One region of the Stenotrophomonas pigmentata genome, then DNA from elsewhere that is predicted to be linked to it. Evidence: predicted binding sites of a transcription regulator. Region 1 holds the regulator's gene; the other holds the start of a gene.
What was found. The regulator FliA, encoded in region 1, starts transcription of late flagellar genes. The targets are predictions, from matches to a motif close to TAAAGTTTNNCNNNCNNNGGCCGATAA.

Region 1 (15,245 bases):
TCAGTTACGTGCTACGACGTGATCAGGCGGCTTGCTGGGTACGCAGCGAGCGCACAAGGCCGCCGATATCGACGATCAGCGCAACCCGGCCATCGCCGAGGATGGTGGCGCCGGAGACGCCGCTGATACGCCGGTAGTTGTTCTCGATGTTCTTGACGACGACCTGTTGCTGGCCGATCAGCTCATCCACTTCCAGCGCGATCTTCTGGCCGTCACCTTCCACCACGACGACCAGCGGTTCGGCCTGTGGATTGTCGGGATAGCCGTAGTACTGGCCCAGCGACAGGATCGGCAGGTATTCGCCGCGGACGCGCAGAACGCGCCCCTCGCCAGCCATGGTGCGGATATCGTCTGGCTGCGGCTGCAGTGCTTCCAGCACGTAGGCCAGCGGCAGGATCAGGGTTTCGCCGGCAACCGATACGGTCATGCCATCGAGGATGGCCAGCGTCAGCGGCAGCCTGATCAGTACGCGGGTGCCGGCACCGGTGCGGCTTTCCAGCTGCACTTCGCCGCCCAATGCCTGGATGTTGCGGCGGACCACGTCCATGCCAACACCACGACCGGACAGGTCGGTGACCGCATCGGCGGTGGAGAAGCCGGGCTGGAAGATCAGATCCCAGACCTGTGCATCGGTGGGGTTGTCGGGCACGCTCAAGCCGCGTTCCAGCGCCTTGGCGAGGATCTTGTCGCGGTTCAGGCCGCGGCCGTCGTCGCTGACTTCAATGACGATGTGGCCGCCCTGATGCGATGCCGCCAGGGTAATCGTGCCGGTCTCGTCCTTGCCCGAGTCGCGGCGCACGTCCGGCATTTCCAGGCCGTGGTCGATGGAGTTGCGGACCAGATGCACCAAGGGATCGGCGATCTTTTCGATCAGGCCCTTGTCCAGCTCGGTGCCTTCACCGATGGTGCGCAGGCGGACCTGCTTGCCGAGACGGCTGGAAAGGTCGCGGACCAGCCGCGGGAAGCGACGGAATACTGCATCCACTGGCAGCATGCGCACGCCGATGACGGCTTCCTGCAGGTCGCGGGTATTGCGTTCGAGCAGATCCAGGCCAGCCAGCAGCTGCTCGGCGTGGGCCGGGTCCAGTCCGCCGGAAACCTGCTTGAGCATGGCCTGGGTGATGACCAGTTCACCGACCAGGTTGATCAGCGCATCGACCTTGTCGACGCTGACCCGGATCGAGCTTTCGGCTTCGTGCTGCTGGCCGCTGGCAGGTGCCTTGACGGCAGCCTCGGCGATGTTGGCGACCGCAGCGACCGGGGCTTCAACTGCAAGGCTGGGCGGTGCAGCCGGACGGATATCCAGCTCGCAGTCATCGACCACCCAGGCGAAGGTGTCTTCGATGCGGCTGCGCGGCACCTTGCCGACCAGGCCCAGGTCCCAGGCCAGGTAGGCTTCCAGCGGATCGAGCTGGTCGAAGCTGGGCAGGCGCGCCATGCGCGGTTCCACGTGCAGGGAACCCAGGGTTTCCAGCTCGCGGATGATGCGCAGCGGATCATTGCCGCTCATGAACAGCGACGGCGCCGGGGCGAAGCCAATCTGCCAGGCGTCCGGGGTTTCTTCCTGTTTCACTGCAGCCACGGCAACCGGTGCCGTGCCGGACAGTACGGCTTGCAGACGATCGGTAACCGCCTTGACGGCGGCGGGATCGGCGGCCTGGCCATGTTCGACTTCGCGCAGCAGGGCGCGCAGCACGTCCACCGAACCCAGCATCGCGTCGACCGCGTTGCCTTCCAGTGCGCGCTTGCCGGAGCGCAGCTCATCGAGCAGCGTTTCCAGCACATGCGTCAGTGCGGCGATGGCATCGAAGCCAAAGGTGCCGGCACCGCCCTTGATGGAGTGGGCGGCGCGGAACACGGAGTTGATGACTTCAGGGTCGTGCTGGCCGTCTTCCAGTGCCAGCAGGCCGGCCTCCATTGCATCCAGCCCTTCACGGCTTTCTTCGAAGAAGGTGGCGTGGAAACGTTGCAGGTCCATGCTCATTGGCGCGGTATCCGATCGGTGGGGCAGGTGGGCTGATCAGCCCAGGACTTTCTGTACGGTGGCAATCAGCTGTTCGGGATTGAACGGCTTGACCAGCCAACCGGTGGCGCCGGCGGCCTTGCCTTCGGATTTCTTGTCGGCGGCCGACTCGGTGGTCAGCATCAGCATCGGCGTGAACTTGTAGTCCGGCAGCTGGCGCAGTTCGCGGATCAGCGAGATGCCGTCCATGTTCGGCATGTTGACGTCGGTGACCACGGCGTTGAAACGCTGGCCCTTGGCCCGGCCCAGGGCGACCGCGCCGTCTTCGGCTTCTTCTACCGAAAAGCCGGCCGAGGTGAGGGCGAAAGAGACCATCTGGCGCATTGACGCCGAGTCGTCCACCACCAAGATTCGTGCGCTCATGCAGCGTTCTCCACAGATTTCGTTGTGTCAGGGGTTGCTTCCAGACCCAGGGTCCGGAGGACACCGAGCAGGCGCGCGGCATCACGGAAGGTATCGGTAGCGTTGTCGAAGACGGTGCCGTTGCCTGCCTGCTGGCGTGCCAGCACAAAGGCGCACAGCACCTGCATCGCGGCGGTGTGCACACGGCCCACCTGGCTGGCATCCACGCGCAACTCGCCCGCTTGCGGCAGGTGGGTTGCCAGGTGTTGTTTCAACTCGCTGGTGGACTCGATGCCGAGATCCTGCGCCAGGGCCACAGTGCTCATCGTTGCTCCGAACAAACGTTACTGGGAGAGATAGCGGCGATACGCCAGTGATCTTTAGGGTTGCGATGCGCTGCAACAGATAGTGTTAACGGGCGCACGGTTTTGTAGCTTTGCCCCTCCCTTTCGCGCAGCGAAGGGGAGGGTTGGGGATCTGCTCCCTCCCTTGCGCCGAAGGCGTAGGGGAGGGCTGGGGAGGGGTAGCCCTTGGCTGGGTAGAGCCGAGCCATGCTCGGCTGCGGCCTTACCGGTAAAGCCTCTGCCGAGCATGGCTCGGCACTACCGTTGCTTCGTTCCCCTTTGCCGCGCAAACAGAGGAGGTACTCAGCGCAGCAGACGGCCGGCGTCGAGCAGGATCATCGGTTGCTGGCCGATGCGGGCGATGCCGCGGAACAGTTCATTGGAGATCTGGCAGATGCGCGCTGTGTCCGGTGGCTCGATCTGCGAGTCGTTGAGGTTGGCGACGTCTTCCACCGCCGACACGCGCAGGCCCAGGGTCTCGCCGTTCTCTTCCAGCACTACGATGCGCGTCTGTGAATCCTCAGGCGCGCTTTGCACGTCAAGATGGCGGCACAGGTCCATCACCGGCACCACTTGGCCGCGAAGATTCATGATGCCCAGCATCGCCGGGCCGGTACCTCGCAATGCAAGCAGCGGCACCGGCAACACCACTTCCTGCACCTTCAACAGCTCCAGCGCATAGGTCTGTTGCCCACAGCGCAGTCGCAACCAACGTGAACTGCGCTCGGCGGCGCGCCGTTGCTGCGGGCTGCTCGCCGGGCGCTGTGCCTGCGCCTGCAGTTCCTGCCAGGTGCTGGGACGCGCATCTGGCGAGGGGTGCTCCAGAGCGCGGACATTGGGGGTGCTGCGCGGAGGGGGAGCAGGGCTCACCGGCAACCCAGCCGCGGTTTCAAATGCAGCCTGCAGGTTGGCACTGTCGCTATGGGCGAGCTTGCGACTTTCAGCAGGGCCGGTCTCGTAGATCACTTCGTCCGGCAGGTCGTCCCAGGTTGGGGGGCGACCTGCATTGGCGGCGGCAGTGGCCGCCATCGCGTCGTCGAAGGCAGCCTGCAGGGCGGCGCTGTCGCCGGCCGGAGTGGCTGCCGCGGCGGGGATTGGTGCGCCAGCAGGCTTGGCCTGTGCTTCGGCCAACGCAGCCTCGAACACGGCCTCCAGCTCGGGGCTGTCGCCCGGCACTTCGGCAGCTGCAGGCTTGGCCGGCGTTGCAGGTGCCGCGACCGCAGCGGCGGGCACGGCCTCCAGCAGCAGTTCGCCCAGATAATCGTCGAGTACGTCGTTGCTCATGCGGCGCGCTCCAGCTGCGCGGCCTCGCTGAGCAGCAGCCAGTCGAGCGCGTGGCGGTAAGCGGCCATGCCGCGGCCGGGATAATCGTCGCCAAGCAGGGGCACGGTGAGTGCTGCCGGGTTGCAGATGCGGGTGTCGATCGGAATCGCGTCTTCCCAGACGCGCTCGCCGTGACGGTCCTGCATCAGCTTCAAGGTTTCATTGCCGGCACGGGTACGACGGTCGAACAAGGTGGGCAGCACCGAGATCGGCAGGTCGCGTTTGCGCGAGCGCTCGACCATTTCGCCGGTTCGGACCATGCCGTCCAGTCCATGCAGGGCCAGCGGTTCGGCCTGGGTCGGGATGATCAGGCGGTCAGCGGCGGCCAGGGCGTTGATCATCAACAAGCCCAGCGTCGGCGCGCAGTCGAGCAGGATGTAGTCGTGCTGCTCGCCGTGGCGGGCCAGCGCCTGCTGCAGGGCCAGGCCCAGACCAGGCTGGTTGGCGCTGCGACGTTCCAGCGTGGCCAGCGAGGCTTGCGCGCACAGATAGTCCAGGCCAGGAATGTCGCTGTGGCGGGCAAGCGAAGCGATCTCATGTGGCGGCGTGGCGAACAGTTCCTGCACGCCCTGCGGCACCGGCTCAACCGGTACGCCGAAGGCGCGGGTCAGCGAGGAATGGGGGTCCAGGTCGATCAACAACACCTTGTGTCCACGCGCGGCAAGGCCGCGCCCGAGTGACAAAGTGGTGGTGGTTTTGCCGACGCCGCCTTTTTGGTTGGCAATGGCCCAGATACGCATCATTGGACTCCTTCGATGACCGCCGGTACCGCGCTGCGAACGGCGGATGCGGCAGTTGTGCCGCCGTTCCCGCCTTCGTCGCTGGTACTGGCTGTGGTGTTGCCGGAAGCAGGCAGATCGGCTGCCGCTGCCGAATCGGCGAGGATGATCACCATCACCCGCCGGTTGCGGTTGCGCCCTTCGGGCGCATCGTTGCTTTCGCGGGGGCGGAACTGGCCGTAACCCACCATCGCCAATCGCTGTGGCTGCACGCCATGATCGGCGAAAAGGTGCACGACGCTGGCTGCGCGTGCCGCTGACAGCTCCCAGTTCGACGGGAACTGCGCGGTGGCGATCGGCAGGTTGTCGGTATGGCCTTCGACGCGAACGCCGTTTGGGGCATCCAGCAATACATCGGCCAGGGTGCCGAGCGTGTTGCGAGCGCTGGCGTCCAGCGCCGCCGAACCCGTAGTGAACAGAATGTCGCTGTTGATCTCGACCTCGATCCACAGTTCGGTGCGGCGCACGGTGATGACGCCCTGTTTGACCAGTGGCGCCAGCGTCTGGCTGAGGCGATCGGCGATCTGGTTGAGCTGGCGCTCGGCGCGCTGCAGCTGTTCCTGGTTGTGGGCCGAGACCGGCATGCGCATATGCGAAGCCATCGACGGCAGCTGGGTCGGGTCGGCCAGTGCGCCACCGGTCATGCTCGGTGCGCTGATCACCGATGGCGAATCAAAGCCGCCGCCCTGCAATTGCTTGTTGCCCACCTGCACCTGGCTGATGGTGCGCGGGGCGCCGCCAAAGGCCGTGGTCAAGGCATCTGCCATCACGCGGTATTTGCCTTCGTTCAAGGACGAGATGGCGTACATCACCACGAAGAACGCGAGCAGCAGCGTCATCAGATCGGCATAGGGGATTGCCCATGCTTCATGGTTGGCGTGCTCTTCGTGGTGCTTGCGGCGGGCCATGGCTCAGTTCACGTAGCCGGCCAGGCTGTTTTCGATATTGCGCGGGTTCTCACCCTGGGCAATGGCGATCAGGCCTTCAATGATCATTTCGCGCTCGCGGCAGCTGCTGGCGATCACGCCCTTGAGCTTGGCCGATACCGGCAGGAACAGCAGATTGGCCGAGGCGATGCCGTAGATGGTGGCAGTGAATGCCGCGGCGATGCCGTGGCCGAGCTTGCTCGGGTCGGCCAGGTTCTTCATCACCGCGATCAGGCCGAGCACGGCGCCGATGATGCCGAGGGTAGGGGCGTAGATGCCCATGCCTTCAAAGACCTTGGTAGCGGCCAGATCCTGCTGCTCCTGGCTGCCGAGTTCGATCTCCAGCATATGGCGGATAGTGTCCGGCTCGACGCCGTCGACCACCAGCTGCAGGCCCTTGCGGATGAACGGATCGTCCTGCAGCTCCACCTGCGGCTCCAGGCCGAGCAGGCCCTGGCGGCGGGCGATGTTGCTCCAGTCGACGATCTGCTGGACCAGCGCGCGGCGATCGCTTGCCGGCGGACGGATCACCCAGCGCACGATCTTGAAAGCGTGCTTGAACACCGCCGGTGAGGTGTGCAGCAGGATGGCTGCCAGGGTGCCGATGATGACGATCACGAAGGCAGCAGGGGACCACAGCGAGGACAGGCCAGCGCCTTTGAGGATGCTGCCACCCACCAGGGAGGCGAGGGCGAGGAAGAGTCCAATGATGCTGAGTCGGTCCATGGTGCGTATATCGGCCTCGTTGTAGCGGTCTTGAATCAATGAGCGGTGCAGCTGTTGTTGCAGGCGCTGTTGCTTTTGTTAGCCCCTCTCCCGCCTGCGGGAGAGGGGTTGGGGTGAGGGCAGCTCTGGCTTTGAAAGCTGAAAGCGCCCCTCACCCGCCCCGTCTTCGCGGGGCTGCCCTCTCCCGCAGGCGGGAGAGGGGACAGTTGGCATCGCGGGGGCCGTTGGGATGCTTGATCGCAGGCTTTGCTGGAGGGCCGGGTCATTGCTTACCCCTGCACCCCACGCAGCCCATCCACATCCAGAATCAAGGCCATCCGCCCATCACCAATCAAAGTGGCGCCGGCGTAGCCGTTGAGGCCGCGCAAGGCGCGTGGCAGCGGCTTGATCACCACTTCCTCGCGGCCACGAACCTGGTCCACCACCAGACCGAAGCGGGCTTCGCCCATCTGCAGTACGACGATGGTCAGCAGCGTGGAAGGTGCCGGGGTGACACCCAACCACTGGCGCAGATCAAGCAAGGCCAGGGTGTGCGACTTGCGGTCCAATACCGCGCGGCCGTCGAACCAGCCCAACGAGGTGGCCGGTGCGTGCAGCACCTCCATCACGCGGGCCAAGGGCAGGGCGTAGACGTCCTCGCCAGCCTGCACCAGCAGGGTCGGAAGGATGGCCAGGGTCAGCGGGACGCGGATCAGGAAGCGGCTGCCACGGCCCAGTTCGGATTGGATCTGGATCTGGCCGCTGAGTTCGCGGATGCGTGACTGCACCACGTCCATGCCAACGCCACGACCGGAAATGTCGGTGACTTCCTGCTTGGTCGAAAAGCCGGGCAGGAAGACCAGGTGCAGACACTCCTCGCTGGTCAGGCGGGCAGCCGCTTCCGGGTCGATCAAACCCTTGTCGCGGGCCTTGGCACGCAGGCGCTCCGGGTCGATGCCGGCACCGTCGTCCTGCACTTCGATGCTGACGTAGTCACCTTCCTGCTGCGCGGACAGGCGAACCCGGCCCATCCGCGGCTTGCCCTGCGCTTCGCGCAGTTCGGGTGATTCGACGCCATGGTCGATGGCGTTGCGGACCAGATGCACCAAGGGGTCTGCCAGCGCTTCGACCAGGTTGCGGTCCAGTTCGGTGTCGGCGCCGATCAACTCCAGATCGACTTCCTTCTGCAGAGAGCGGGCAACGTCGCGGGCAACTTTGGGGAAACGCGAGAACACCTTGCCGACCGGCTGCATGCGGGTCCGCATGACCGCCGATTGCAGGCGCGCGGTCGCAATATCCAGCGTGGAGACAGCGCGGTCGAGCTCTTCGTCCTTCAAGCGCATGCGCAGGGTCTTGAGCCGGTTGCGGGCCAGTACCAGTTCGCCGATCAGGTTGACGATGGCATCCAGCCGCTTGGTGTCCACGCGCACGGTGTGCTCGGGTTCGGCAGCCTTTGCACCAGCTGGTTTGGCTGCGCCTGCTGCAGGACGCGCGGGTGCGGCAGGAGTCGCGGCCGGCTTGGGCTTGGGTGCAGCAGGAATCGCCTGCACAGCGACAGCGCCAGGTGCGGCGCCGCCATGCAGCTGGTCAAGCAGGGCTTCGAACTCGTCTTCGTCGATCAGGTCACCGCCGGCCTTTGCCGCAGCGATCGGCTGGGCACCGGGGGTGCCGCTGCCATGCAGTTCGTTGAGCAGGGCTTCGAACTCGTCTTCGCTGATCAGATCACTGTCGCCCGCAGGCGCTGCAACCGGTTGCGCGACTGTGACGACCGGTGCAGCGCCAACATCGAACTGCGCGATCAGCGCAGCAGGGGCATGCTCCGGTTCGGTGCCAGAAGACACGGCGTCGAGCATGGCCTGCAGCCAGTCCAGCGATTGCTGGGCGGCATCAAAATGGTGCGCCAGCAGTTCGGCTTTGCCGGCGCGGGCCATGCCGAGGGTTTCCTCGGCGGCGTGGCAGAGCTCCACCATCGGGTGGATCGCCAGAAAACCGGCGCCGCCTTTGAGTGTGTGGAAACCACGGAATACGGCGTTGAGCTGCTCGCTGTCGTGCGGTGCCTGTTCCAGCGTCACCAGCTGCTCGCCGAGGCGATCCAGGATCTCCTGCGCTTCGAGGATGAAGTCGGCGGCGATGTCGTCGGCAAAAGCACTCATGACTTACAGCCCCAGGTCCGAGAGCAGATCGTCGGCGTCGACCTGCGACACGGCGTGGCGGTCCAGGCCATTGACGGCCGGACCAGCCAGTCCCTGGTTGCGTGCATCGTCTTCCGGCGGCGGCAGGCCCAGCGCGCCAAAGCCTTCGTGCACGCGACGGACGATGCCAACCACGCGGCGGATGATCTGCCCGGTCAGGTCCTGGTAGCTCTGGGTCAGGGCCACTTCGGTGAGGTTGTGGCGGATGCGTTCGAGGATTTCGCCCTGTTCGGCATTGAGGCCGTCGCTGCGCAGACGCTCGGTCAGCGCGCGGCATTCTTCAGCCAGATCCAGCGTGCGGTGGGTGGCCTGCTCGGTCATCTGCACCACGTGGTCCAGGCGCGCGCAGGCGTCGTCCAGCTCGCCGGCTTCACTGGGCACGCTGGGCAATTCGCCCAGGGCCTGGCCGAGTTCGCGTGCGAGCCGGCCCAGGCCGGACATCATCGGCTGGGCGCGCAGGGCGGCCAGCGCGTCGATTTCCCGGCGCCAGCCGGCTTCGTCGCCGCTTTCCAATGCTGCCAGTGCGTCCTGCAGGCGCTGCACCAGGGCCGATTTGTCGTTCAGTGCTTCCCCGAGTTGGTTCATCAGGCGCTCGCTGCCAGGCGTTCGAAGATCTTGCCGAGCTTCTCTTCCAGAGTCTGCGCGGTGAACGGCTTGATGATGTAGCCGTTCACGCCGCTCTGCGCGGCCTCGATGATCTGCTCGCGCTTGGCCTCGGCGGTGACCATCAGGACCGGCAAGGTCTTGAGCTTGGCATCGTTGCGGATGGCCTTGAGCAGCTCGATGCCGGTCATCACCGGCATGTTCCAGTCGGTGACCACGAAATCGAACGGCTGGCTCTGCAGCAGTGACAGCGCGGCATGCCCGTCCTCGGCTTCGGCGGTATTGGTGAAGCCCAGATCGCCGAGCAGGTTCTTGACGATGCGACGCATCGTCGAGAAGTCGTCAACGATCAGGATGCGCATGTTCTTGTTCAAAAGGCTTTCCTCTTCATGGTTCCTCGAGGCCGGCGTCTGCCGCCTCGAAAATCTTCAGCCGCCCTCGCAGGCGCAGCATGGCTTGGCCGTGGATCTGACAGACGCGGGATTCGCTAACGCCCAATACCGCGCCGATTTCTTTCAGGTTCAATTCCTGCTCGTAGTACAGCGACAGCACCAGCTGTTCGCGTTCCGGCAGGTGGCCGATGGCCTTGCCCAGCTCGGCACCGAACTGGCTGCGCTCCAGCACCTGCTGCGGGTTGGGGCCGCCGGTGGTCGGGGTGTCCAGTTCGCCCTGGTCTTCGATGCGCGATTCCAGGCTCAATACCTGTCCGCGCGAGGCGTCTTCGACCAGTCGCATGTATTCGGGCAGCGGCAGTTCCATCGCTTCGGCCACTTCGCTGGCACTGGCCGCGCGGCCGCTGCTCTGTTCGAGGCGACGGATGGTGGCGGCAGCGTCGCGGGCGCGGCGGTGCACCGAGCGCGGCACCCAGTCGCCACGACGGATCTCGTCGATCATCGAGCCGCGGATGCGGATGGATGCATAGGTCTCGAACGATGCGCCCTGTTCGGCGTCATAGCTGCGCGAGGCCTCGATCAAACCCATCATGCCGGCCTGGATCAGGTCGTCGACCTCGACGCTCGCAGGCAGGCGTGCGGCCAGGTGGTGGGCGATGCGGCGGACCAGGTCGGCGTGGCGGGTGATGCAGTCATTGGCCGCACTGCGCTGGACTTCACGGTATTGAGCGGCTGCATTGTTCATGCCTTCACCTTCTGCTGGATGATGCGTTCCAGGAAGAACTCAACGCCGCCGCGCGGGGCGGTTGGGGCTTGCCAGCGCGCGGTGCGACGGGCGATTTCGTTGATGGCCAGCGAGGCTGGCGCGGAAGGGTAGAGCTTGACCACCGGCTGCTGGCGCTGCACCGAAAGGCGCAGCCAGTCGTCCTGCGGCACGCAGCCCAGGTAGTTCAGCGAAACATCGATCAGGAACTTCTCGCAGACCCGCACCAGCTTTTCGTACAGGGCGCGGCCTTCGTTCGGGTCGCGGACCATGTTGGCCACCACCTGGATACGGTCCACGCCGCGTTCGCGCGACAGGACCTTGATCAGCGCGTAGGCATCGGTGATCGAGGCCGGCTCGTCACAGACCACCACCACGGTGTCCTGGGCTGCCTGGCAGAAGGTCAGCACGCTGTCGGTGATACCGGCGGCGGTGTCGATGATCATCACATCGAGGTCGCGTTCCAGCTCGGAGAACACGTTGACCAGGCCGACGTGCTCGGCAGGCTGCAGCTCGGCCATGTGGCGGCGGCCGGAAGCGGCGGGGACCACGAGCACGCCATTGGGGCCCTCGATGATCACTTCTTCCAGCGTGGCGCGCCCGGCGACCAGGTCGGCCAGGGTGTGCTTGGGCTGCAGGCCCAGCACCACGTCGATGTTGGCCAGGCCCAGGTCGGCATCCAGCAGCAGGGTGCGTTTGCCCATGCCTGCCAGTGCCACGGCCAGGTTGGCCGAGACATTGGTTTTACCCACACCGCCCTTGCCGCCAGTCACCGCGATGGTGCGTACCGGGCCGGCAGGTTCGTGCCGGGTAGCCGACAGCGGGAAGGTGTTGGTCAGCTTGGCGTACTCACGCGACTGCATTGTTCAACTCCGTGTTGCAGGGCATATCGGCCGCGCGGCGCAAATCTTCAAGGCGGAGTACAAGATTTGCGGCAGAGGCCCGGTAAAGGTCTTCCGGAACGTCCTGGCCGTCGGTCACCCAGGTGATCGGCAGGCGGTGATCGACCGCCACCGACAGGGCCGAACCGAAGCGGCCGGTCTCGTCCAGCTTGGTCAGCACCACGCCCTGCGGGTTGGCGGCGCTGAAGCGGCGGACCACTTCGTCCATGTCCTGGAAGGCGGTGTTGGCGGGCAGCACCAGCAGGGTGCGGATCTGACCGGCGGCGCGCAGCCACTGCAGCTGGGCAGTGAGGGCGCGGTCGCGCTGGCCCAGGCCGGCGGTGTCGATCAGCACCAGCTTGTAGTCGGCCAGCTTCTGCAGCAGCTGGTTCAGGTCGGTGCCGCTGTTGGCCTCGTGCACGGCGATGCCGAGCTGGCGGCCGAAGCCGTACAGCTGCTCGCGGGCGCCGATGCGCTGGGTATCGGTGGTGACCAAGGCCACGTCGCGGGCGGCGTGGGCTTCGGCAAAGCGCGAGGCCAGCTTGGCAATGGTGGTGGTCTTGCCGGCGCCGGTGGGGCCGACCAGGGCGATGACGCCGCCGGTTTCCATCGGGTCGACCGGGGCGATCGGCAGCTTCTTGGAGATCAGGCCCAGCATCAGACCGCGAGCGCGGCTCGGCTCGATGTCGGCCGGGATCTGGGTGGCCACATCGCGGGCCAGGCCGGCGTCGAAGCCGTACTCGTCCATCAGGTCCAGCGCATTGGCGCGCACCGCGCTGCCGCGCAGGCGTTCATCGGTGAAGCGGTTCATCTCGCGCTCGATCAGATGGCGCATGCCGGCCACTTCCTGACGCAGCTGGCTGAGCTGTTCGTCGTCGCGGGCGATGATCACCGGTGCGCTGGTCACTGCGCTCACCGGGGAGGTGGCGGCGACGGCGGCAGTTTCGGTGGCTTCAACAGCGCTGGTGACCGGCGCTTCCGCCGGCTGCGGGCTAGCGACGGCGGCGATGGCTGCTGCCGCAGCGGCCGGGGCTGCGATTGCCTCGATTGCGGGCGCGACAGCGACTGGGGCCACGGCGACCGGGGCAGGGTTGAACACCGGTGCGACAGGGATTGCTGGAACGGCGACGGCAGCGATCGGCTGCTGCAACTCCGGTTCCGGCATCGGCGGATCGATGACGAAGCGCGCGCGTTCCATCGGTGCAGGCGGCTCGATGGTGACGGCGGCGATGGCGTCGGCAAAGCTGGCCTGCTGGGTGACGGCAGGTGCGGCGGCCAGCGGAGCGACCGCAGCGGCGCTGCCGGCGGGACGGAAAGCCGGCACCACCGGCAGTTCGTCGGCGCTGGCCGGCTGGGTGGCGAAGAAGGTCTGCGGGACAGGTGCGCGCGGAGCAACCGGTTCGACTTCGGCGGACTTGAGCAGGCCGGCAAAGCGGCTACCCGGTGCCAACTCGATGCTGTTGTCGATGGAGCGGCCGGTCGCGCCAACTGCCGAGCGTGCCAGGGCGGCGACGGCCGAGGTGGTGGCGGTGACCGGTTCCGGCTCCGGGGTCTTGCGGCGGGTCATCGCGGCCATGATGGCTTCGGCGGCGCTGCGCGGCTTGGCCGGTGCCGGCGGGGCCGGGCGGGTCGCTTCCAGGGCCTGCTTCACCGCGGTTTCGTCGTAATGCGCAGCCGCCACGATCTCCACACCTTCCTCGATCCGGCGGTTGGACAGGATCACGGCATCGGGGCCATGTTCCTTGCGCACGAGGTTCATGGCGGTGCGCATGTCAGCGGCGACGAAACGTTTGATCTTCATGCTTTGGTACCGGGAGTGAGGCGGCGAAGGAGTGGCGTTGGCGATGTCGAACATGACGAAGCGGGCTCCTTCTTGCGGAATGGGGGCGATGCAGCAGGTGTCTGGTTTCCGTCACCGGCAGGGTTGCCGGTGTCGGCTTTCGGGCTGCCTCAGCTGATCGTGCCGACCAGCTTCAGGCGTTTGTCTTCCGGCACTTCGCTGTAGGCCAGGACCGACAGCGAGGGAACGCTGTGGCGGACCAGGCGCGCCAGCGCGGCGCGGACCGGGGCCGGTACCAGCACTACAGCCGGCTCGTTTCGGGCCTCCTGCTTGCCGACGCAATCGGCAAGGCTTTGGTGGAGGCGTTCGGCGAGACCAGGTTCCAGTGCGGCGCCATTGCCTTGTGTTGACTCCTGCAAGACGCGTTCCAATTGCGGGTTGAGGGTGAACACCGGCAGCTCCGGCGAGGAACCGGCGATTTCCTGTACGATGAAGCGGCCCAATGCATTGCGTACCGAGGCGGTGAGTGCGGCGGCGTCCTGGGTGACTGCGGCGGCTTCGACCATGGCTTCGGCGATCTTGCGCAGCTGGCGGATCGGGATGCGCTCGACCAGCAGGTTCTGCAGCACACGGGCCACAGTGGATAGCGGCAGCGCCTTGGGCGACAGGTCCTCGGCCAGCTTGGGCGCGCTCTTGGCCAGGGTCGCCAGCAACTGCTGCACTTCCTCGTGGCCGAGCAGTTCCGGCGCGTGCTCGCGGATCAGGTGCGACAGGTGGGTGGCAACCACGGTGGCCGGATCGACCACGGTGTAGCCCAGCGACTCGGCATGGGCGCGCTGATGCGGCTGGATCCAGGTGGCGTCCAGGCCGAACGCCGGGTCTTTGCCGGCAATGCCTTCCAGCTTGCCCATCGCGCTGCCCGGGTCCAGTGCCAGTTCGCGGTCCGGATGGATGTCGGCGGTGCTGACCGGCACGCCGTGGATCAGCAGGCGGTAATGGGTGGCCGGCAGTTCCAGGTTGTCGCGGATGTGGACCGGCGGGATCAGGAAGCCCAGGTCCTGGGTGAGCTTTCGGCGCACGCCCTTGATGCGCGTCATCAATTCGCCGCCCTGGGCCTTGTCGACCAGCGGAATCAGCCGGTACCCCACTTCCAGGCCGAGCGGATCAACCGGGCGCAGCTCGTCCCAGGTCAGTTCAGCGGTGGGGGCGGGCTGCGGCTGGCCCAGCGCGTTCAGGCCGCCTTCGTTGGCAGCGGCTTCGTTGCTTGCGGGCTTGGCGGCAGCAGCGGTTTCACGTTTCCACAGTTTCCAGGCGATGAAGCCGAGGATTGCCGCCAAAGTGAGGAAGGCCAGGTTCGGCATGCCCGGCACCAGGCCGACCAAGCCGATGATGCCGGCGGTGATGGCCAGTGCGCGGTACTGACCAAACACCTGGCCCATCATCGCCTCGCTCATGTCCTGCGAGCGCGACGCGCGGGTCACCAGCATGGCCACGGCACTGGAAACCAGCAGGGCCGGCAGCTGCGCCACCAGGCCGTCACCGATCGACAGCAGCGTATACGTCGCCGCGGCGTCGCCGAACGGCATGCCGTGCTGCAGTACACCTACGGCCAGGCCGCCGAGCATGTTGATGAAGAGGATCAGGATGCCGGCGATGGCGTCGCCACGAATGAACTTGCTGGCACCGTCCATCGCACCGTAGAAGTCGGCTTCCTCGCGGACTTCCTCGCGGCGGACCTTGGCCTCTTCGCGGGTCAGCAAACCGGCGTTGAGGTCGGCGTCGATCGCCATCTGCTTGCCGGGCATGGCGTCCAGGATGAAGCGGGCGGTCACTTCCGACACGCGCCCGGCACCCTTGGTGATAACCACGAAGTTGATGATGGTCAGGATCGCGAAGACCACGATGCCGACCGCGTAATTGCCGCCGATGACGAACTCACCGAAGGCGGCAATCACCTTGCCGGCGGCTTCGTGGCCGTCCTGGCCGTTGAGCAGGATCACGCGGGTGGAGGCCACGTTCAGCGCCAGCCGCAGCATCGTGGTGACCAGCAGCACGATCGGGAAGATGGTGAAGTCCAGCGGTCGCTTCACATACACGACGGCCAGCAGCACCAGCATCGAGATCGCGATGTTCAGGGTGAACAGGGCGTCCAGCACCGGCGGTGCCAAGGGCACCACCACCATTGCCAGCAA
Region 2 (15,245 bases), 1.5 Mb from region 1:
AGACCTGCCTTCAACCGGGCCAGGGTGGGTGACAACATCAACAATACGAACAGTGCTGCCAGAGACAGCCAGATGATCCAATGCATGCGGTCACGTGGGTAGCGGAGACAGGGTCAACGGCTGCGGCCGTCGGCGCTTTGCAGGCACGCTGTATGGGCGATGCGGCGAAGCATCTGGATCTTGCCTGCCGTAACCTGACTGAAATGTTTGGACAGCGCTGTCGTATTCATCATCAGCGGATTGCGGCGTTTTGCGCGTGAGACAGGGTGAGAGAGTGTGCTTTTCAGGCTGATTTATTGATGTTCGCGCCTACTGGCGTCAGTGCGTTGAAGCGACATCACGTAGCCCGGGTAAGCGCAGCGCACCCGGGATGGCAACGATAGAAGCAATGCAGCTTGCGCGTGGCTGTGCTGCTCCAGCTGTGCGCGCACCTGCAATGAGGCTTGCAAGGTTCGTCGGCGGTGCTGTCATCGCGTGGATGCACGCCACGCGTGGTCCCGGGTGCGCTGCGCTTACCCGGGCTACAGTTGTTGCGTTCTGGCTTAGCGGTGGCCGCGCTCTTCGCGTGCCCGCGCTCTGGTGCGGCGATCGAACAGTAGTGAGCTGACAATCAGGCCCAGGCCGATGAACACACCGAGCAGGAACAGCAGCATCGCGAAGGCCGGGTAACCAAGCAGCGTCCAGCGTGTTGGTACCCGCATCAGCAGGGTGGAGGACAGCAGCAATGCAGCGGTGATCAAGCCCGCCGCGATGCGGTTGGCGACTTTCTGGATGTTCTCCATCAAGCGCGATTCATCCAGGCCGGTCACCTTCATCTGCAGCCTGTTCTCGGCTACCAGACTGAGGATGTCGGACATGCGTCGTGGCCCGTTGCGCAGCAGCTGCTGCACTTCCATCGCCTCGCTGGCCAGGTTGGCGGCCGACAGCGACTTGCGGAAGTGCGCGCGCATCACATGCTGCAGCTGTTTCTCGACCACACGCCGGGTCTTCATCTCGGGGGCGAGGAAACGACAGACGCCTTCCAGATTGAGCAGGGCCTTGCCGAGCAGGCTCAGTTCCGGTGGCGTGCGCAGATTGCTGGCAGTGGCGATCCGCACGATCTCCAGCACCACGTGGCCTTCGGACAAGGTGCCGTTGGCGGCGTAGCGCGCAATCATCTGCCCGGTCTCACGCAGGTAGCGCTCTTCGTCGTAGTCCTCAAGCCGGGTGCTGATGCTGATGATTTCATCGGCCACTTCCTCGCCGCGTCCGTCCACTGCGGCAAACAGCACTTTCAGCAGGCGCTGGCGCAGCCGTGGCGGCACATGCGCGACCATGCCCAGGTCGAAGATCGCCAGCTGGCCCTCCGGCGTCACCCGCAGATTGCCCGGGTGCGGGTCGGCGTGAATCTCGCCATGTACGAAGATCTGGTCCAGGTAGCCACGCACAAGTGCGGCGGCCAACGGCACCATCGACTGCTCGGTGCGGCGGACCTGCGGGATGGCATCCACGCGCACGCCATGCACCAGTTCCATGGTCAATACCCGGCGGCCACATAGATCCCAGACCGGCTGTGGCACCCACAGCTCCGGGTACGGCGCCAGATGCTGGCCGAAGCGCGCCAGGTTGGCGGCCTCGGCTTCATAGTCCAGCTCCATGCGCAGGGTCTTGGCGAACTCGCCCAGCCAGTCGGAGAAGCGCACCTTGCGACCAACCCGGGTGAGGTGGTCGGCGGCGGTGGCGAAGCTGCGCAGCACGCCGATGTCCGAACGCAGCTGGGCAGCGATATCGGGTTTCTGCACCTTGATGGCGACCTGCCGCCCGTCATGCAGCTCGGCCTGGTGGACCTGGGCGATGGAGGCGCAACCCAGCGGTTCCGGGTCGAACCAGGCAAACAGCTTGCTGACCGGTACACCGAGGTCGTCCTCGATCACCGCGCGGATCTGCTCGACCGGGATCGGCGCAACCTGTTCCTGCATGCGCTCAAGCGCGGCCACGTATTCGGGCGGAATCATGTCCGGGCGGGTCGACAGCACCTGCCCGAGCTTGACGAAGGTGGTGCCCAGCGCCTCCAGGTCGGCGACGAACTGGGTGGGATTGCCGGCGGCCGGTGGCCGGCCCAGGCGCGGGATTTCGCCATCCAGCGAGATCCCGGAGAACACCCCCGAATTACGGTAGCGCAGCAGCAGCCGCACGATCTGCTGGCGTCGGCTGTTGCCGCCGACGGTGGTCGGGGCATCGCTGCTGGTCGGTTCCATCAAGCGGGTATCTCCGTGGTGGCACGGGTGCAGTGTGGCCGCAGCCGGGTTGCAGGTGGGTGAATGCGTGGGCGGATATCCCGATGACGCCACGAATGAGTGAGAATCCCTCTTCCCCCTGTCCCACGACCTGACGGTGACCCATGGCTGGAGCCAGCCTGTTTGCCCTGCTCGACGATATTGCTGCATTGCTGGATGACGTCTCCATCCTCACCAAGGTTGCCGCCAAGAAGACCGCTGGCGTGCTCGGCGACGATCTGGCGCTGAATGCCCAGCAGGTGACCGGCGTCAGCGCCAACCGGGAGTTGCCGGTGGTGTGGGCGGTGGCCAAGGGCTCACTGGTCAACAAGGCGATCCTGGTGCCGGCGGCGCTGGCGATCAGCGCATGGCTGCCGTGGGCGATCACCCCGCTGATGATGATCGGCGGTGCCTTCCTCTGCTACGAAGGGGTGGAGAAGCTGGCGCACAAGTTCCTGCATTCCAAGGATGAGGACGACGCGCACAAGGCCGAGCGCTTGAAGGCCATGGCTGATGAAAAGGTGGATCTGGTTGCGTTCGAGAAGGACAAGATCAAGGGCGCGGTGCGTACCGATTTCATCCTGTCGGCGGAGATCATCGTGCTGTCGCTGGGGGTGGTTTCGAACCAGCCGTTCGCACAGCAGGTGGCGACCCTGATCGTGATCGCGCTGGGCATGACGGTGTTCGTCTACGGACTGGTTGCCGGCATCGTCAAGCTCGACGATATCGGCGCCTGGTTGCTGGACAAGGGCCGCGCGCTGGCAGCGCTTGGCCGTGGCCTGCTGTATGCCACACCGTGGTTGATGCGCGGCCTGTCGATTGCCGGCACCGCGGCGATGTTCCTGGTGGGTGGCGGCATCCTGGTGCACGCGATCCCGGCCCTGCATCACTTCATCGTCGGCCTGGCGCCGGCCAATCTGGAATGGCTGGCCAATGCGGTGGGCAGCGTGGTGGTAGGCGTGATCATTGGTGCAGTGGTACTGACCGTGGTGACCTTGTTCCAGCGTATGCGTGGGGCGAAAGCCGCGCATTGAGTTGATTTTGTGGGAGCGGCGTAAGCCGCGAAGCCGATAGACCAACCGTTGTGGGAGCGGCGTGAGCCGCGAAGCAGATGATGTCACCGGCACCAATTGAGTGCTGGCATGACAGTAATCTGCTGGATTGCCAGCTTCGCGGCTGACGCCGCTCCTACAAAACAGCAACGCGGCTGCAGTTACTGCAGGCCTTGCTGCAACTCCTGCAGCTGCCGCTGGGCACGGGCCAGCGATTGCCCGGACAGGCTGTCCAGCAGTCGCTGCCATCGATGATTGGTTGGCACGCGCCGCATCGCCCAACGTGCCGCTGCGACGCTGACCAGCATCAGCACCACGCCGAATCCCAGGGTGCCGAGGAACCACGCCGGCGCCATCGCGTACAGGTCCAGTCCCAGCCACTGCACGCACAGGCATTGCAGCACCAGCAGCCATAGGCAGAACCACGGCAGGCCCAGGCCAAGTTCGCTGAGCGCGGTGAAGCGGCGCAGCTTCGCCAGGCGTTGCTGCTGGATCAACACCGGCGCCGAGGCCATGTCCACATGCACGGCAAGCAGGGCGCGGGTAACCGATACCCAGATCGCGGCGATGCCGTAGACATGCAGGGCCAGCCCGCTCAGCAGCAGCTGCGGCAGCTGACGGTGCTCGATCCAGAAGCCGGCGGCCAACACGGTGACCGCGATCCACACCAGCAACCAGCCCAGCTGCAGGCCGCTGAACCAGCGCAGGCGGCGGCGCACGCCGGCCTGGCGTGGCTGCTGCCATGCCTGCAGGGCCAGCACTTCCAGTTGGTCGATACGTTGCGCCTGCTGTGCCCAGGCGGCTTTTAGTTGGTCGAGTTCCATGCGGTCAGCCTCGTGTGTCGGTGGGGTCGAACTGGCTGCGCAGTTGCTGGCGCAGTCGGTGCAGGCGGGTGGCGGCATTGCTGGCGCTGATGCCCAGTACATCGCCGATCTCGCGGTGGCTGCAGTCGTCCATGTGCAGCAACAGCAGGGCACGGTCCAGCGCTGGCAGGCGGTGGATCAAGGCATTGAGCTGGGCCAGGCTGGCGGTGTCCTCGGCGTTGTCGGCAACACTGGCCAGGTCATCGTCCAGCGCGCTATCGCTGTGGTATTGCCGTCGCAGTTCGCGGCCACGCAGTTGCGAGATGGCGATGTTCAAGGCGATGCGGTACAGCCAGGTGCTGAAGCGCGCACGCTGCGGATCGAAGTCAGGGAAGGCACGCCAGGCCTGGGTGCTGATTTCCTGGATCAGGTCGCGGCGGTCTTCAAGGTGCGCGCAATAACCACGCGCAACCTTGAGCACGATGCCCTGGTGCTGGGCCAGCAGCAGGGCAAAGCGTTGTTGCAGATCGGCGATGGGGGCGGTCGCAGTGATGTCCATGCCAAGGTGATTCGCACCAGCGCAGGAAATATCACAGCCGCGGGCGGAATTCCGCTCGGGCGATGGCTCAGTTGGCCGGCAGGACCTGGTTGCGGCCTACCCGCTTGGCTGCATACAAGGCCTGGTCGGCCCGTTGCAGGAGAGCCTGCAGGGCTTCGCCGGGCTGGGCCTGGGCGACGCCGGCGCTGAAACGCACCTGCACGCGCTGGTCGCCATGCAGGAATGGCCGCTGCGCCATCTGCTGCTGCAGCTGTTGCAGGGTTTCCAGCGCGGCGGCGCGGTTGAGGCCGGGCAGCACCAGCACGAACTCGTCGCCACCGAGGCGGGCGATGCAGTCGCGCCCGCGCAGGCGTTGCTGGATCACCGCCACCAGATGGCGCAGGGCCTGGTCGCCGCCGGCATGGCCGTGCTGGGCATTGGTCTGGCCGAAGTGGTCCAGGTCGAGCATGGCCAGGCTGAGCGGCGTGCCGTGGTCGGCCAGCAACTCGCCCAGCTGCTGCTCGAGCCCGCGCCGGTTCAGGGCGCCGGTCAGCGGATCGGTACGCAGCTGGCTGCCGGCTTCTTCCAGCTCGCGTTCGAGTTGCTGCACGCGCTGCTCGGCGGCCTTGGCCTCGGCACGGGCATTGGCCAGATGGTCACGTGCACGTGCGGCCTGTTCCTGTACCCGTGCGGTGTCCTGCAGCACGTCCTGCAGCAGTTGGGTCAGGTCGGAGATGCTGCGGGTCTGGCGTACGGCAATGGCATAACTGGCAATGCGGTCGTGGTATTCGCCGGTTTCGGTGACCATACCGTCCACCTGCGTCACGAAGTCCACCATCAGGTCTTTCATCGCCTGCTTGGACTGGTCGATGCCATCACGCAGCAGGCCTTGGCGGTAGATCACCTCGCGCAGGTCGTTGCGGGTCTGCTCCAGCGAGTTCGCATCCAGCGGCCCGGCCAGCAACTGCCGGATCGAGCGGATCTGGCCCTGCAGCCAGCTGTCGCCATCGAGCAGTTCGGAGATGTTTTCCAGCAGCATGTCGAACAGGTTGAGCAGCAGGTCGCGCTGTTCCTGCAGGCTGCTGCTGCGCACGCCGACCTGGTGGCAGAGCTCACGCAGATGTATGGCCACCGGCTGCAGCGGCTGGCCGCTGCGCCAGCTGCGCAGTTCCTCACCCATGCGCTGGGCCTGCTGTTCCAGTTCCGGTGACTGCTGCATCAGGCTGGCCAGCACCGCGCCCAAGGTGTCGCGCAACATGTCGCGCAGCTGCTCGGCCTGGCTGTTGCTGGTGGTGGAGGCTTCCAGTTCAACCGTGCGGATGTATTTGTCGATCAACTGCCGCAGCAGGCGCCCGTAGCGCTCCCAGTCCTTCTCGGCGTGGGCGCTGTGCAGGCGCTGGCCCATGTCGCCAAGCTCGCCGGGCAGGGTGCACATGCCCTGGGCGAAGGCCGCCAACACCGGTTCCGGCGCGTTGGCACCGATGAACAGGCGCTGCAGCATGGCCATGCCGCCGCCCCCGCTGGCCACGACCTCGCCCGCCGCAGTCGCTTGCGGCGCGCTGCGCCGGGCGAGGATGCGGCCCAGGCCGCCCCTGCGGGAGGTAGAGGAGTCGTCGGGGCTGTCGGCCATTGCGCAGGGATCCGGGCGGGTTGTGGCTGCGCCTGTGCGCAACCGGAGGTGGTGTCCAAGCCCCATTATCGGCAAGGTAGCAGCCGGCTTGAATGGCAGCCGCTCACAGGAGGACATCATGCGGGTATTGCTGGCTGGCGCGACCGGGCTCGTCGGGGCGCAGGTACTGCAGCGGTTGCTGGCCGACCCGCGTTGCAGCGGGGTGATCGCACCCACCCGCCGCGCGCTGCCGCTGACCGACGCCAAACTGTTCAATCCGGTGCTGGATTTCGCCGCGCTGGCGACCGTGGCACAGGGCTGGCAGGTGGACGCGGTGATCTGCGCGTTGGGTTCGACGATGAAGCAGGCCGGCTCGCGCGAGGCCTTCCAGCAGATCGACCATGGCTATCCCCTGGCGATCGCGCAGGCGGCACGGGGCAACGGTTGCGAGGTATTCGCGTTGAATTCGGCGGCCGGCGCCAATCCGCGCTCGTTGGTGTTCTACAGCCGGGTCAAGGGCGCCTTGGAGCAGGATCTGCGCGCGCTGGGGTTTGCTTCGTTGACGCTGGTTCGCCCGGGATTGATCGGCGGCGAGCGCGCCGAACGTCGCACCGGCGAGCATCTGGCCAGCGTGGTGCTGGGCGCGCTGGCGCCGGTATTGCCGCGCGCGTGGCGGATCAATCCGGCCCCGCGGATTGCCGACGCCCTGGTGGAGGCGGCATTGAATCCACAGCCTGGCGTTCGGGTGGTTGGGGCGGCGGATTTGGTGTGAGCCTTGGTTGAGCTTGGTTGGGTTGTGGGAGCGGCGTAAGCCGCGAAGCTGGCGATCTGTAAGTGCACCGGCTTCGCGGCTTACGCCGCTCCTACAAACAGCGGCTCCCACAACGTTGTTACGCTGGCAACGACTGCCCGCCATCCACCGCCAGTACCTGGCCGGTGATCCAGCGCGCTGCAGGCGAGCACAGGAATACCGCGGTATTGGCCACATCCTCGACATTGCCGAAACCACCGAACGGGATCTTGTTGCGGATCTGCTCGTACAGCTCGGGTGCGTTGCTGCGCCGCTGCTCCCACAGCCCGCCGGGGAATTCGATCGAGCCCGGTGCCAGTGCGTTGACCCGGATGCGCTCGCGCGCCAGTTCGGTGGCCAGACTGGTGGTGTAGTAGTTCAACGCTGCCTTGGCGGCGGAATAGGCGGCCGCGCGCGGCGTCGGCACCGAGGCATTGATCGAGCTGATGTTGAGGATGGCCGGCAAGGTGCTCAGGCGCAGATGGGGCAGGGCGGCACGGTTGGCGCGCACCGCGGCCATCAGGTCGATATCGAAACCGGCCTGCCAGCTGGCATCGTCATTGCCGTTGCCATAGCCGGACGCATTGTTGACGAGGATATCGATACCGCCCAGCTCGGCGGCAGCAGCGTCGATCCAGGCCTGGATCTGCGCCGGATCGGCGAGATCGCATTGCTGTGTGTGCGCGGTAGCCGCGCCGTCGCGAAGCAGTACATCGGCAGCCTGCTGCAGCGTGGGCGCGCCACGTGCGCAGATGCTGAGCTTCGTGCCTTCGCGGGCAAAGCCCTGGGCGATGGCCAAGCCAATGCCCCGGCTGCCACCGGCAACCAGGACACGTGCCCCGTGTAGAGAAGCAGAGGATGGATTCATTGCTGCGGTTCCGGTGGGCGGAGACCGCGCATTATCGCTGCGTCTTGGCTTACGGGCGAAGAACGCGGTGTTCCGTCATCACGGCAGGCCAGGCACGTTCAAGGTCGCGAACAGGTTGTTCTGCGCCTTCTTGGCCATCGAACGCGGCAGTTTCGCGATGAAGGTATCGCCGGTGAGCGCCATGTCACCGCGGAGGATGAAGCCGTTGATCTGCGTATAGCTCTTGACGGTGTACTTGTTTCCATCCTTGGTGACTTCCATGTACATCGGTGAAGTCAGGATGTTGTTGCCCTTGCGATAGACGCGTGTGCCATCGATGTCGCGGACTAGGCGATAGCCATGTTCGTTTGCCCAGGCATCGACCTTGGCCAGCACGTCCTCATCGGAACTGAAGGTGGTGAGGTCATGCGGCGTACCGCTGTTCTTCGCAATCAGCGCCAGGATGTTGATGGCAGCCAAGCCACCCAGACCGCCCACGACCATTCCGGTGATCAAACCCATGCTGTTCACTCCTTGATTTGGACCGGCATTCCAACACATCGCAACGCAGGCTGTCGTGAAAAAAATGTATCAATCCCAGGTATTGGGCGTTGCGCCACGTTCTGGATGGTGCATCTGCACGATGCAGAAGCGATGGCCGGTGGGTGCTTCCATCACCCACCAGCGTTTGATCCTGGCAATGCGACGTGCGCCCAATGCTTCAAGCCGGTCGGCTTCTGCATCGATATCGTCGGACTCGATATCCAGATGCACGCGTGAAGCGTGATCGACGCGCTGCACTTCCACATGCAGGTCAGCGGGTGCACCCAATAGCTCGGCGTACTGCGCGCCATCGTTCTCGGTATGGCCGGGCTTGGCGGTCAAGCCCAGAGCGGGCGCCCAGAACGCGGCGGCGGCATCGCTGTCGGTGCCTTGGCAATCAATGATGAAACCTGCAAGACGGCTGCGGTGGCTCATGCGGATGCTCCGGTGGCAGAGGAGCGCAGCGTACACCCGCTATCCGTGGTTGCGTGTTATCGCGCTGTCGGCACAGCTGTTGAAATACTCAGTCGCCATGCAGTGATGCATAGCGCGCTGTATACACTCCATTCGGCCAGACGTTGCAGCAGCCCGCGCAAGGGTTGCAGTGGTTCCAGTCCCATCAATACGAACAGCAGCAACCAGAGCCCTGCCAGCGCGATCCACAACACGCGCGTAGCTGGGCGCAATGTCGGCGCGGTTGCCAACAACACCAGACCGAGTGCTGTGCCCAGATAGGTGAACACGCCGAGCAGGGTGTGCAGAGACTGCGACAGGCTGCCGCCGATCGGGCAGCCGAGATCGCAAGGTGCCAGCGCGGAACCTATCCACGCCAGCGGCTCGAACATCAGCAGCCAATAGCCGAAGTGACTGGCACCGCTTACTGGAGCTAACCGTGCGAACGCGAACAGCAGCAATGCGGCCAGTACGCCGACCGGAATGAAGCCGAACAGGCTGATCGCCTGCGCATGTGCGCTGCCGGTCGCGCCGAGTTCACTGATGTATTGCGACAGCGGCGAATAGCCAGGCTTGAGCGCGGCACCACCGAGCAGCATCAGCAGGTACATCGCCACGAACAGCAGGATCAGGCAGCGCTGGTAACGCATCGTTGGCCCTTCGATGCGTGCGCTGCTCAGCGTACGCGATTGGACAGGAACAGCTCGACCTTGCCGCAACCCGGGCAGGCGTGCAGATCGAACTCCTCGCGGTTGACGAACAGCTCACCGAGATCGCCGAGCAGGAAGGGCATTGCCTGCGAGCCTTCGTGGAAGCGCTTGCGGCCGATGAATTCCATGCGCATGCCGGGGCAGCGCGGGCAGTCGATCAGGCGCGGTGGTTGGGTCCAGTTGCGGCCGTCATCGGGCTGATAGTCGCGCGGCGGCGGTGCGCCATCGGCGTGGGTGCCGCATTTCCAGCATTGATCGAAGTTGTCTTCGTTTACTTCCTTGCAGTTGCTGCAGGTCCAGGTGCCCATGATGGTTTTGGTGGCGGTGTGGGATTGAGCAATCGTAGCGCTGGAATCGTGGGTTGGCGTTACAGGTGGGTGATGTTTTTTTGTGCGGTGAGGTTTGGTGAAAGATCAAAGGCAGGAGCTGCCCTCACCCCAACCCCTCTCCCGCACGCGGGAGAGGGGCTAGGATCGCGGCGGCTCGTAGTGCACTGAGCCCCTCTCCCGCCTGCGGGAGAGGGGTTGGGGTGAGGGGAAGCTTCTAACAAGCAGGCCCAAAGCAAAGTTCGAAGCAAAAAAGAGCCAAAAAAAGGCCCGCATCGCTGCGGGCCCCAAAATCACACAGCCAACAAATCTGTCAGTTGACCTTGGCCAGATCATCGATCAGCACGCGCAGGAAGCGCGCGGCTTCGCCGCCGGTGCAGGCGCGGTGATCGAAGGTGACCGACAAGGGAATGACCTTGTGGGTCTCAATGCCGCCCATCACCGGGGTGACCTGGAAGCGGGCACGGCCTGCGGCGACGATGGCCACGCACGGCGGCACCACCACCGGGGTGGCGTAACGGCCTGCGAACATGCCGAAGTTGGACAGGCTGATGGTGTAGCCGCTCAGCTCCGACGGGGCGATCGAGCGGTCTTCGACCTGCTGGCGCAGACGGTTGATGCCTTCGCGCACGCCGCGTGCATCCAGCATGTCGGCATTGCGCAGGGCCGGTACGAACAGGCCATCGTCGGTGTCCACGGCAATGCCGATGTCGACCTGGGCATGCAGGGTACGGGTGAGGTTGTCACCGTCGAACCAGGCATTCATTGCCGGCACGGCCTGGCAGGCGCTGACGATGGCGCGGACCAGACGCGAGGTCATGTCGTTGCCCGGCGCCCAGGCGTGGATGTCGGCGTCGTCGCTGAGCGTGGTCGGCACGACCTTGCTGTGCGCATCGGCCATCACCCGCGCCATGTTGCGACGCACGCCCTTCAGTGGTTCCGGCTGGCCCTTGGCGACCACGCCCGGAGGGGCGGTACGCATCGGCTTGCCGGCGGCGGACAGCGGGGTGCGGGCACTTGAGCCCCTCTCCCCCTGGGAGAGGGGTTGGGGTGAGGGTACGGCGGCTGCAGTAGCGATCGAACCCCCGGCCACTGTCCCGGTGGGAGAGGGGAGCAACGCTGACGGGTTTGCCGCCGCCTGCTTCACATCATTCATCGTCACCGCGCCTTCGGCGCCGGTGGCACGGACGCGGGCCAGGTCGACGCCGAGCTTGCGTGCCATCGCACGCACGGCCGGTACCGCCTTGACGCCACCGACGGCCACGGCCTGTTCGGTGTGCACGGCGTTGGAGCTGACCATCGCGCCAACCACGGTGCCTTCGTCTGCACGTTCGGCGGCAGCGGCAGCCACCGGTGCCGGTGCTGCAACAGGTGCGGGCGCGGCTTCGGCCGGGGCGCCGTGGTGATGGCCGGTGTCCTGGCCATCGGCACGCTGCGGCAGGTTCGGGTCGAGCTCGAAGCTGGCCAGTACGTGCCCGGTCACCACGATGTCACCGGCGGGGCCTGCCAGCTTCAGCACCTTGCCGGAGAACGGCGAGGGCACTTCGACCACGGCCTTGGCGGTTTCCATCGCCACCAGCGGTTCGTCGAGCTTGATCACGTCGCCTTCCTTGACGAACCACTCAACGATGGTGGCGTCCGGCAGGCCTTCGCCCAGGTCGGGCAGGTTGAAATTCTTGGTCTGGCTCATGTGAGTTTCTCTTCCAGCAATTCGAGTTCGCGTGCCGGCAGCCAGCCCTGCGCGCCATCGGCGCGCTCGGACCACCACCAGCCACCATGTTCGTGATGCAGCCGTACCTGCTCGCCGCGGTCCACGTCCAGCTCGCGTGCGCTGTAATCACGCAGCGCTTCGGCGCGGCCATCGTCGAGCACCTGCAACCAGGCCACCGGCGCCCAGCCGGCGCCACCTTCGCTGGTTTTCACCCAGGCGAAGGCCGGCCATTCTTCGTCGCGGACACCGAGCTCGACGATCTGCCCGGTACGGAACTGCAGGGGGTTACGGTATTGGCTGCGGTAGCTGCCAATCAAGCGTGCCAGCATGTCAGCCCACCGCCACCGCGCGCTTGGCGGCGGTCACGATCCGCTCCACGCTTGGCAGGTACTTCATCTCCAGGCGGAACAGCGGGATGTGGGTGTCATAGCCGGCGACGCGCTCGACCGGTGCCAGCAGGTCGTACATCGACTCCTCGGCCAGGCGTGCGGCGATCTCGGCACCGAAACCAGCGGTCTTCGGCGCTTCCTGCACGATCACGCAGCGGCCGGTCTTGGCCACCGACTCGGCGATGGTGGCGAAGTCCAGCGGGCGCAGCGTGGCCACGTCGATGACTTCGGCGCTGATGCCTTCGCCGGCCAGCTTGTCGGCTGCTTCCAGTGCTTCCTTGACCTGTGCACCCCAGGTGACCAGGGTCACGTCGGTGCCGTCACGCAGCACGAAGCACACGTCCAGCGGCAGTGCCTCGCCGTCGTTGACGACCACTTCCTTGTACTGGCGGTAGATGCGCTTGGGCTCCATGTAGATCACCGGATCCGGCTCGCGGATCGCGGCCAGCAGCAGGCCGTAGGCACGCTGCGGGCTGGACGGCAGCACCACGCGCATGCCCGGCACATTGGTGAAGATGGCTTCGTTGGCTTCGCTGTGGTGTTCCGGCGCGCGGATGCCACCGCCCCACGGCACGCGCAGCACCATCGGGCAATGCAGGCGGCCACGGGTACGGTTGCGCAGGCGTGCGGCGTGGCAGATCAGGTGATCGACCATCGGATAGACGAAGCCGTCGAACTGGGCTTCGGCCACCGGCTTCATGCCCTGTGCGGCCAGGCCGACGGTCAGGCCGGCAATGGTGGTTTCATCCAGCGGGGTATCGAGCACGCGCTCAGGGCCGAACTGCTGCTGCAGGCCGGCAGTGGCGCGGAACACGCCGCCGTTGACGCCCACGTCTTCGCCCAGCACCAGCACCGAGGGGTCGTGTTCCATTTCCCAGGCCAGCGCCTGGGTGACGGCTTCGATGAGGGTGATCGGGGTGGCTGTCATCGGGGTGTCTCCGCTGTTGCTCGCCGCGCTGTGCGCGACGCCGTGATCGTGGCTGGCCGAGGTGACGGCAGCATTGCGCTTGATGTCATCCATGGCGCTGCTCCAGGGCGATGGCGGCAGCTCGCTGCGCCAGCAGGTCCGGCGGCGGATCGGCATACAGATAGTCGAACATCGCCTCGACCGGCTGCACCGGGCAGTTGAGGTAGGCGTTGACCTCCTCGTCGACGCGGGTGCCGCATTCGGCGATCCAGTTCTTTTCTTCTTCTTCGCTCCACACACCCTGCGCGGTGAGGTACTTGCGCAGGCGGATCAGCGGCTCCTTCAACCAGGCCGACTTCACCTCGGCGTCGTCGCGGTAGCGGCGGGCGTCGTCGGCAGTGGTGTGGTCGGACAGGCGGTAGGTGAGCAGTTCCAGCACCGTGCCACCTTCGCCGGCCAGGGCGCGCTCGCGCGCCTGTTCCATCGCGGCCAACACGGCGATCAGGTCATTGCCGTCCACCTGCAGGCAGAACAGGCCGCCAGCCAGGCCCTTCTGGGCCAGGGTTTCGGCGCCGGTCTGGGCCGAGCGGGGCACCGAGATGGCCCAGCCGTTGTTCACCACGCACAGGATCAGCGGCAGCTTGTAGGCGCCGGCCGAGTTCACCGCGGCGTAGAAGTCGGTCTTGGAGCTGCCGCCGTCGCCGCAGACGCTGACCGCGACCTGCGGCATGTTGCGCAGCTTGAACGACAGCGCCGAACCGGCCGCGTGCAGGCACTGGGTCGAGATCGGCACGCAGATGGGGAAATCGCGGACCGCATCGCTTTGGCGGTCGTAGTCGCTGCCGCGCTCGTCGCCGCCCCAGTACATCAGGACGTCACGCGGGCGCACGCCGCGCATGAACATGGCGCCGTACTCGCGGTAGCTGGGGGCGAACACGTCACCGCTCTTCATGGCCGCGCCGATGCCGACATGGGCCGCTTCATGGCCCAGGCAGGAGGCAAAGGTGCCGAGCTTGCCGGTGCGCTGCAGCGCCACGGCCTTGGTGTCGAACACCCGCGTGGCCAGCATCTGCTTGAACATCGGCAGCAGCGAGCGTGGGTCACGCAGCGAGGCGGGGAGGTCGTCACGTACCAGGTTGCCGTCGGCATCCAGGTACTGCAGGTAATTGATTTGGAACTGGGCGGAAACCGTCATTGCAGCAACACCTTGGACAGATGGTTTCAAATGATAGGAATTACGCATGGTAAGGACTCAGTCCGAAAAAGCCGTCCTGCGCCGCAACAAGATTGACCGGACACAGGGCGATTTTGTTCCGCAGGGCGCGACTCGGGTGAGCAATTCCAACGTATTCAGTCTGAAGCAACAGGAACGGCACATTGTCGCGCCGCTGGGCTTTGCGCGTGTTTCGATTCCGTTTGCGCGGGAGCCAGAGCCAGCGCACCCCTCCACGCCCCCTCCCCTTGCCTGCGGCAAAGGGAGGGGTGTAGTGCCGACCCATGGTCGGCAGGGGCTCGACCAGGAACGGCCCATGTAGTGCCGACCCATGGTCGGCAGAGGCATTACCGGTAAACCCCTGCCGACCATGGGTCGGCACTACAGGAGGTGCAACCCTGCGTTACCCTTGCCGCCCCATCCGATGGCCAGGCCGATGACCGTAGAAAAGAACCAGCGTGAGCTCGAAGCCGGTATCCATACCGACCTGCAGGGCAGGCTCACCTACGGCGGCTACCTGCGCCTGGATCAGCTGTTGGCGGCCCAGCAGCCGCTGTCCAACCCGCCGCACCACGACGAAATGCTGTTCATCATCCAGCACCAGACCTCGGAGCTGTGGCTCAAGCTGCTGGCCCATGAACTGCGCGCGGCGCGCGGCCACATGCAGCGCGACGAGGTCTGGCAGTGCCGCAAGGTGCTGGCCCGGGCCAAGCAGGTGCTGCGCCTGCTGACCGAACAGTGGGCGGTGCTGGAGACCCTGACGCCCTCCGAGTACATGGGCTTCCGCGACGTGCTGGGCCCGTCCTCGGGCTTCCAGTCGCTGCAGTACCGCTATATCGAATTCCTGCTCGGCAACAAGAATGCCGACATGCTCAACGTGTTCGCCCACGACCCGGAAGGGCAGGCGCAGCTGCGTGAGGTGCTGGAAGCGCCCAGCCTGTACGAGGAATTCCTGGCCTACCTGGCGCGCTTCGGCCATGCCATCCCGGCGGCCTACGAAGGCCACGACTGGACCCAGTCGCATATCAGCGACCCGGCCTTGCGCCAGGTATTCGAGAACATCTACCAGGACACCGACCGCTACTGGCGTGAGTACTCG

Region 2: the regulator FliA is predicted to act here: its motif matches at 6,344-6,370, upstream of Q5Z11_RS02770 (GGDEF domain-containing protein).

Annotation. Positions count from the first base shown of each region.
Region 1 covers NZ_CP130832.1:2,139,351-2,154,595, forward strand. Annotated here, with positions in the region: gene Q5Z11_RS09730 (chemotaxis protein CheA) at 23-1,984, opposite strand; gene Q5Z11_RS09735 (response regulator) at 2,021-2,386, opposite strand; gene Q5Z11_RS09740 (STAS domain-containing protein) at 2,383-2,691, opposite strand; gene Q5Z11_RS09745 (chemotaxis protein CheW) at 3,013-3,993, opposite strand; gene Q5Z11_RS09750 (ParA family protein) at 3,990-4,772, opposite strand; gene motD (flagellar motor protein MotD) at 4,772-5,719, opposite strand; gene Q5Z11_RS09760 (flagellar motor protein) at 5,723-6,463, opposite strand; gene Q5Z11_RS09765 (chemotaxis protein CheA) at 6,733-8,595, opposite strand; gene Q5Z11_RS09770 (protein phosphatase CheZ) at 8,599-9,219, opposite strand; gene cheY (chemotaxis response regulator CheY) at 9,219-9,611, opposite strand; gene Q5Z11_RS09780 (RNA polymerase sigma factor FliA) at 9,625-10,374, opposite strand; gene Q5Z11_RS09785 (MinD/ParA family ATP-binding protein) at 10,371-11,255, opposite strand; gene flhF (flagellar biosynthesis protein FlhF) at 11,242-13,074, opposite strand; gene flhA (flagellar biosynthesis protein FlhA) at 13,224-15,245, opposite strand, start outside.
Region 2 covers NZ_CP130832.1:626,851-642,095, forward strand. Annotated here, with positions in the region: gene Q5Z11_RS02745 (phosphoglycerol transferase I) at 1-86, opposite strand, end outside; gene Q5Z11_RS02750 (ABC1 kinase family protein) at 543-2,237, opposite strand; gene Q5Z11_RS02755 (DUF808 domain-containing protein) at 2,381-3,289, shown strand; gene Q5Z11_RS02760 (hypothetical protein) at 3,469-4,131, opposite strand; gene Q5Z11_RS02765 (RNA polymerase sigma factor) at 4,136-4,669, opposite strand; gene Q5Z11_RS02770 (GGDEF domain-containing protein) at 4,737-6,278, opposite strand; gene Q5Z11_RS02775 (NAD-dependent epimerase/dehydratase family protein) at 6,397-7,029, shown strand; gene Q5Z11_RS02780 (SDR family NAD(P)-dependent oxidoreductase) at 7,148-7,915, opposite strand; gene Q5Z11_RS02785 (hypothetical protein) at 7,994-8,416, opposite strand; gene Q5Z11_RS02790 (VOC family protein) at 8,486-8,872, opposite strand; gene Q5Z11_RS02795 (DUF998 domain-containing protein) at 8,929-9,540, opposite strand; gene Q5Z11_RS02800 (hypothetical protein) at 9,567-9,908, opposite strand; gene Q5Z11_RS02805 (dihydrolipoamide acetyltransferase family protein) at 10,240-11,616, opposite strand; gene Q5Z11_RS02810 (SH3 domain-containing protein) at 11,613-11,966, opposite strand; gene Q5Z11_RS02815 (alpha-ketoacid dehydrogenase subunit beta) at 11,968-13,047, opposite strand; gene pdhA (pyruvate dehydrogenase (acetyl-transferring) E1 component subunit alpha) at 13,040-14,128, opposite strand; gene Q5Z11_RS02825 (tryptophan 2,3-dioxygenase) at 14,583-15,245, shown strand, end outside.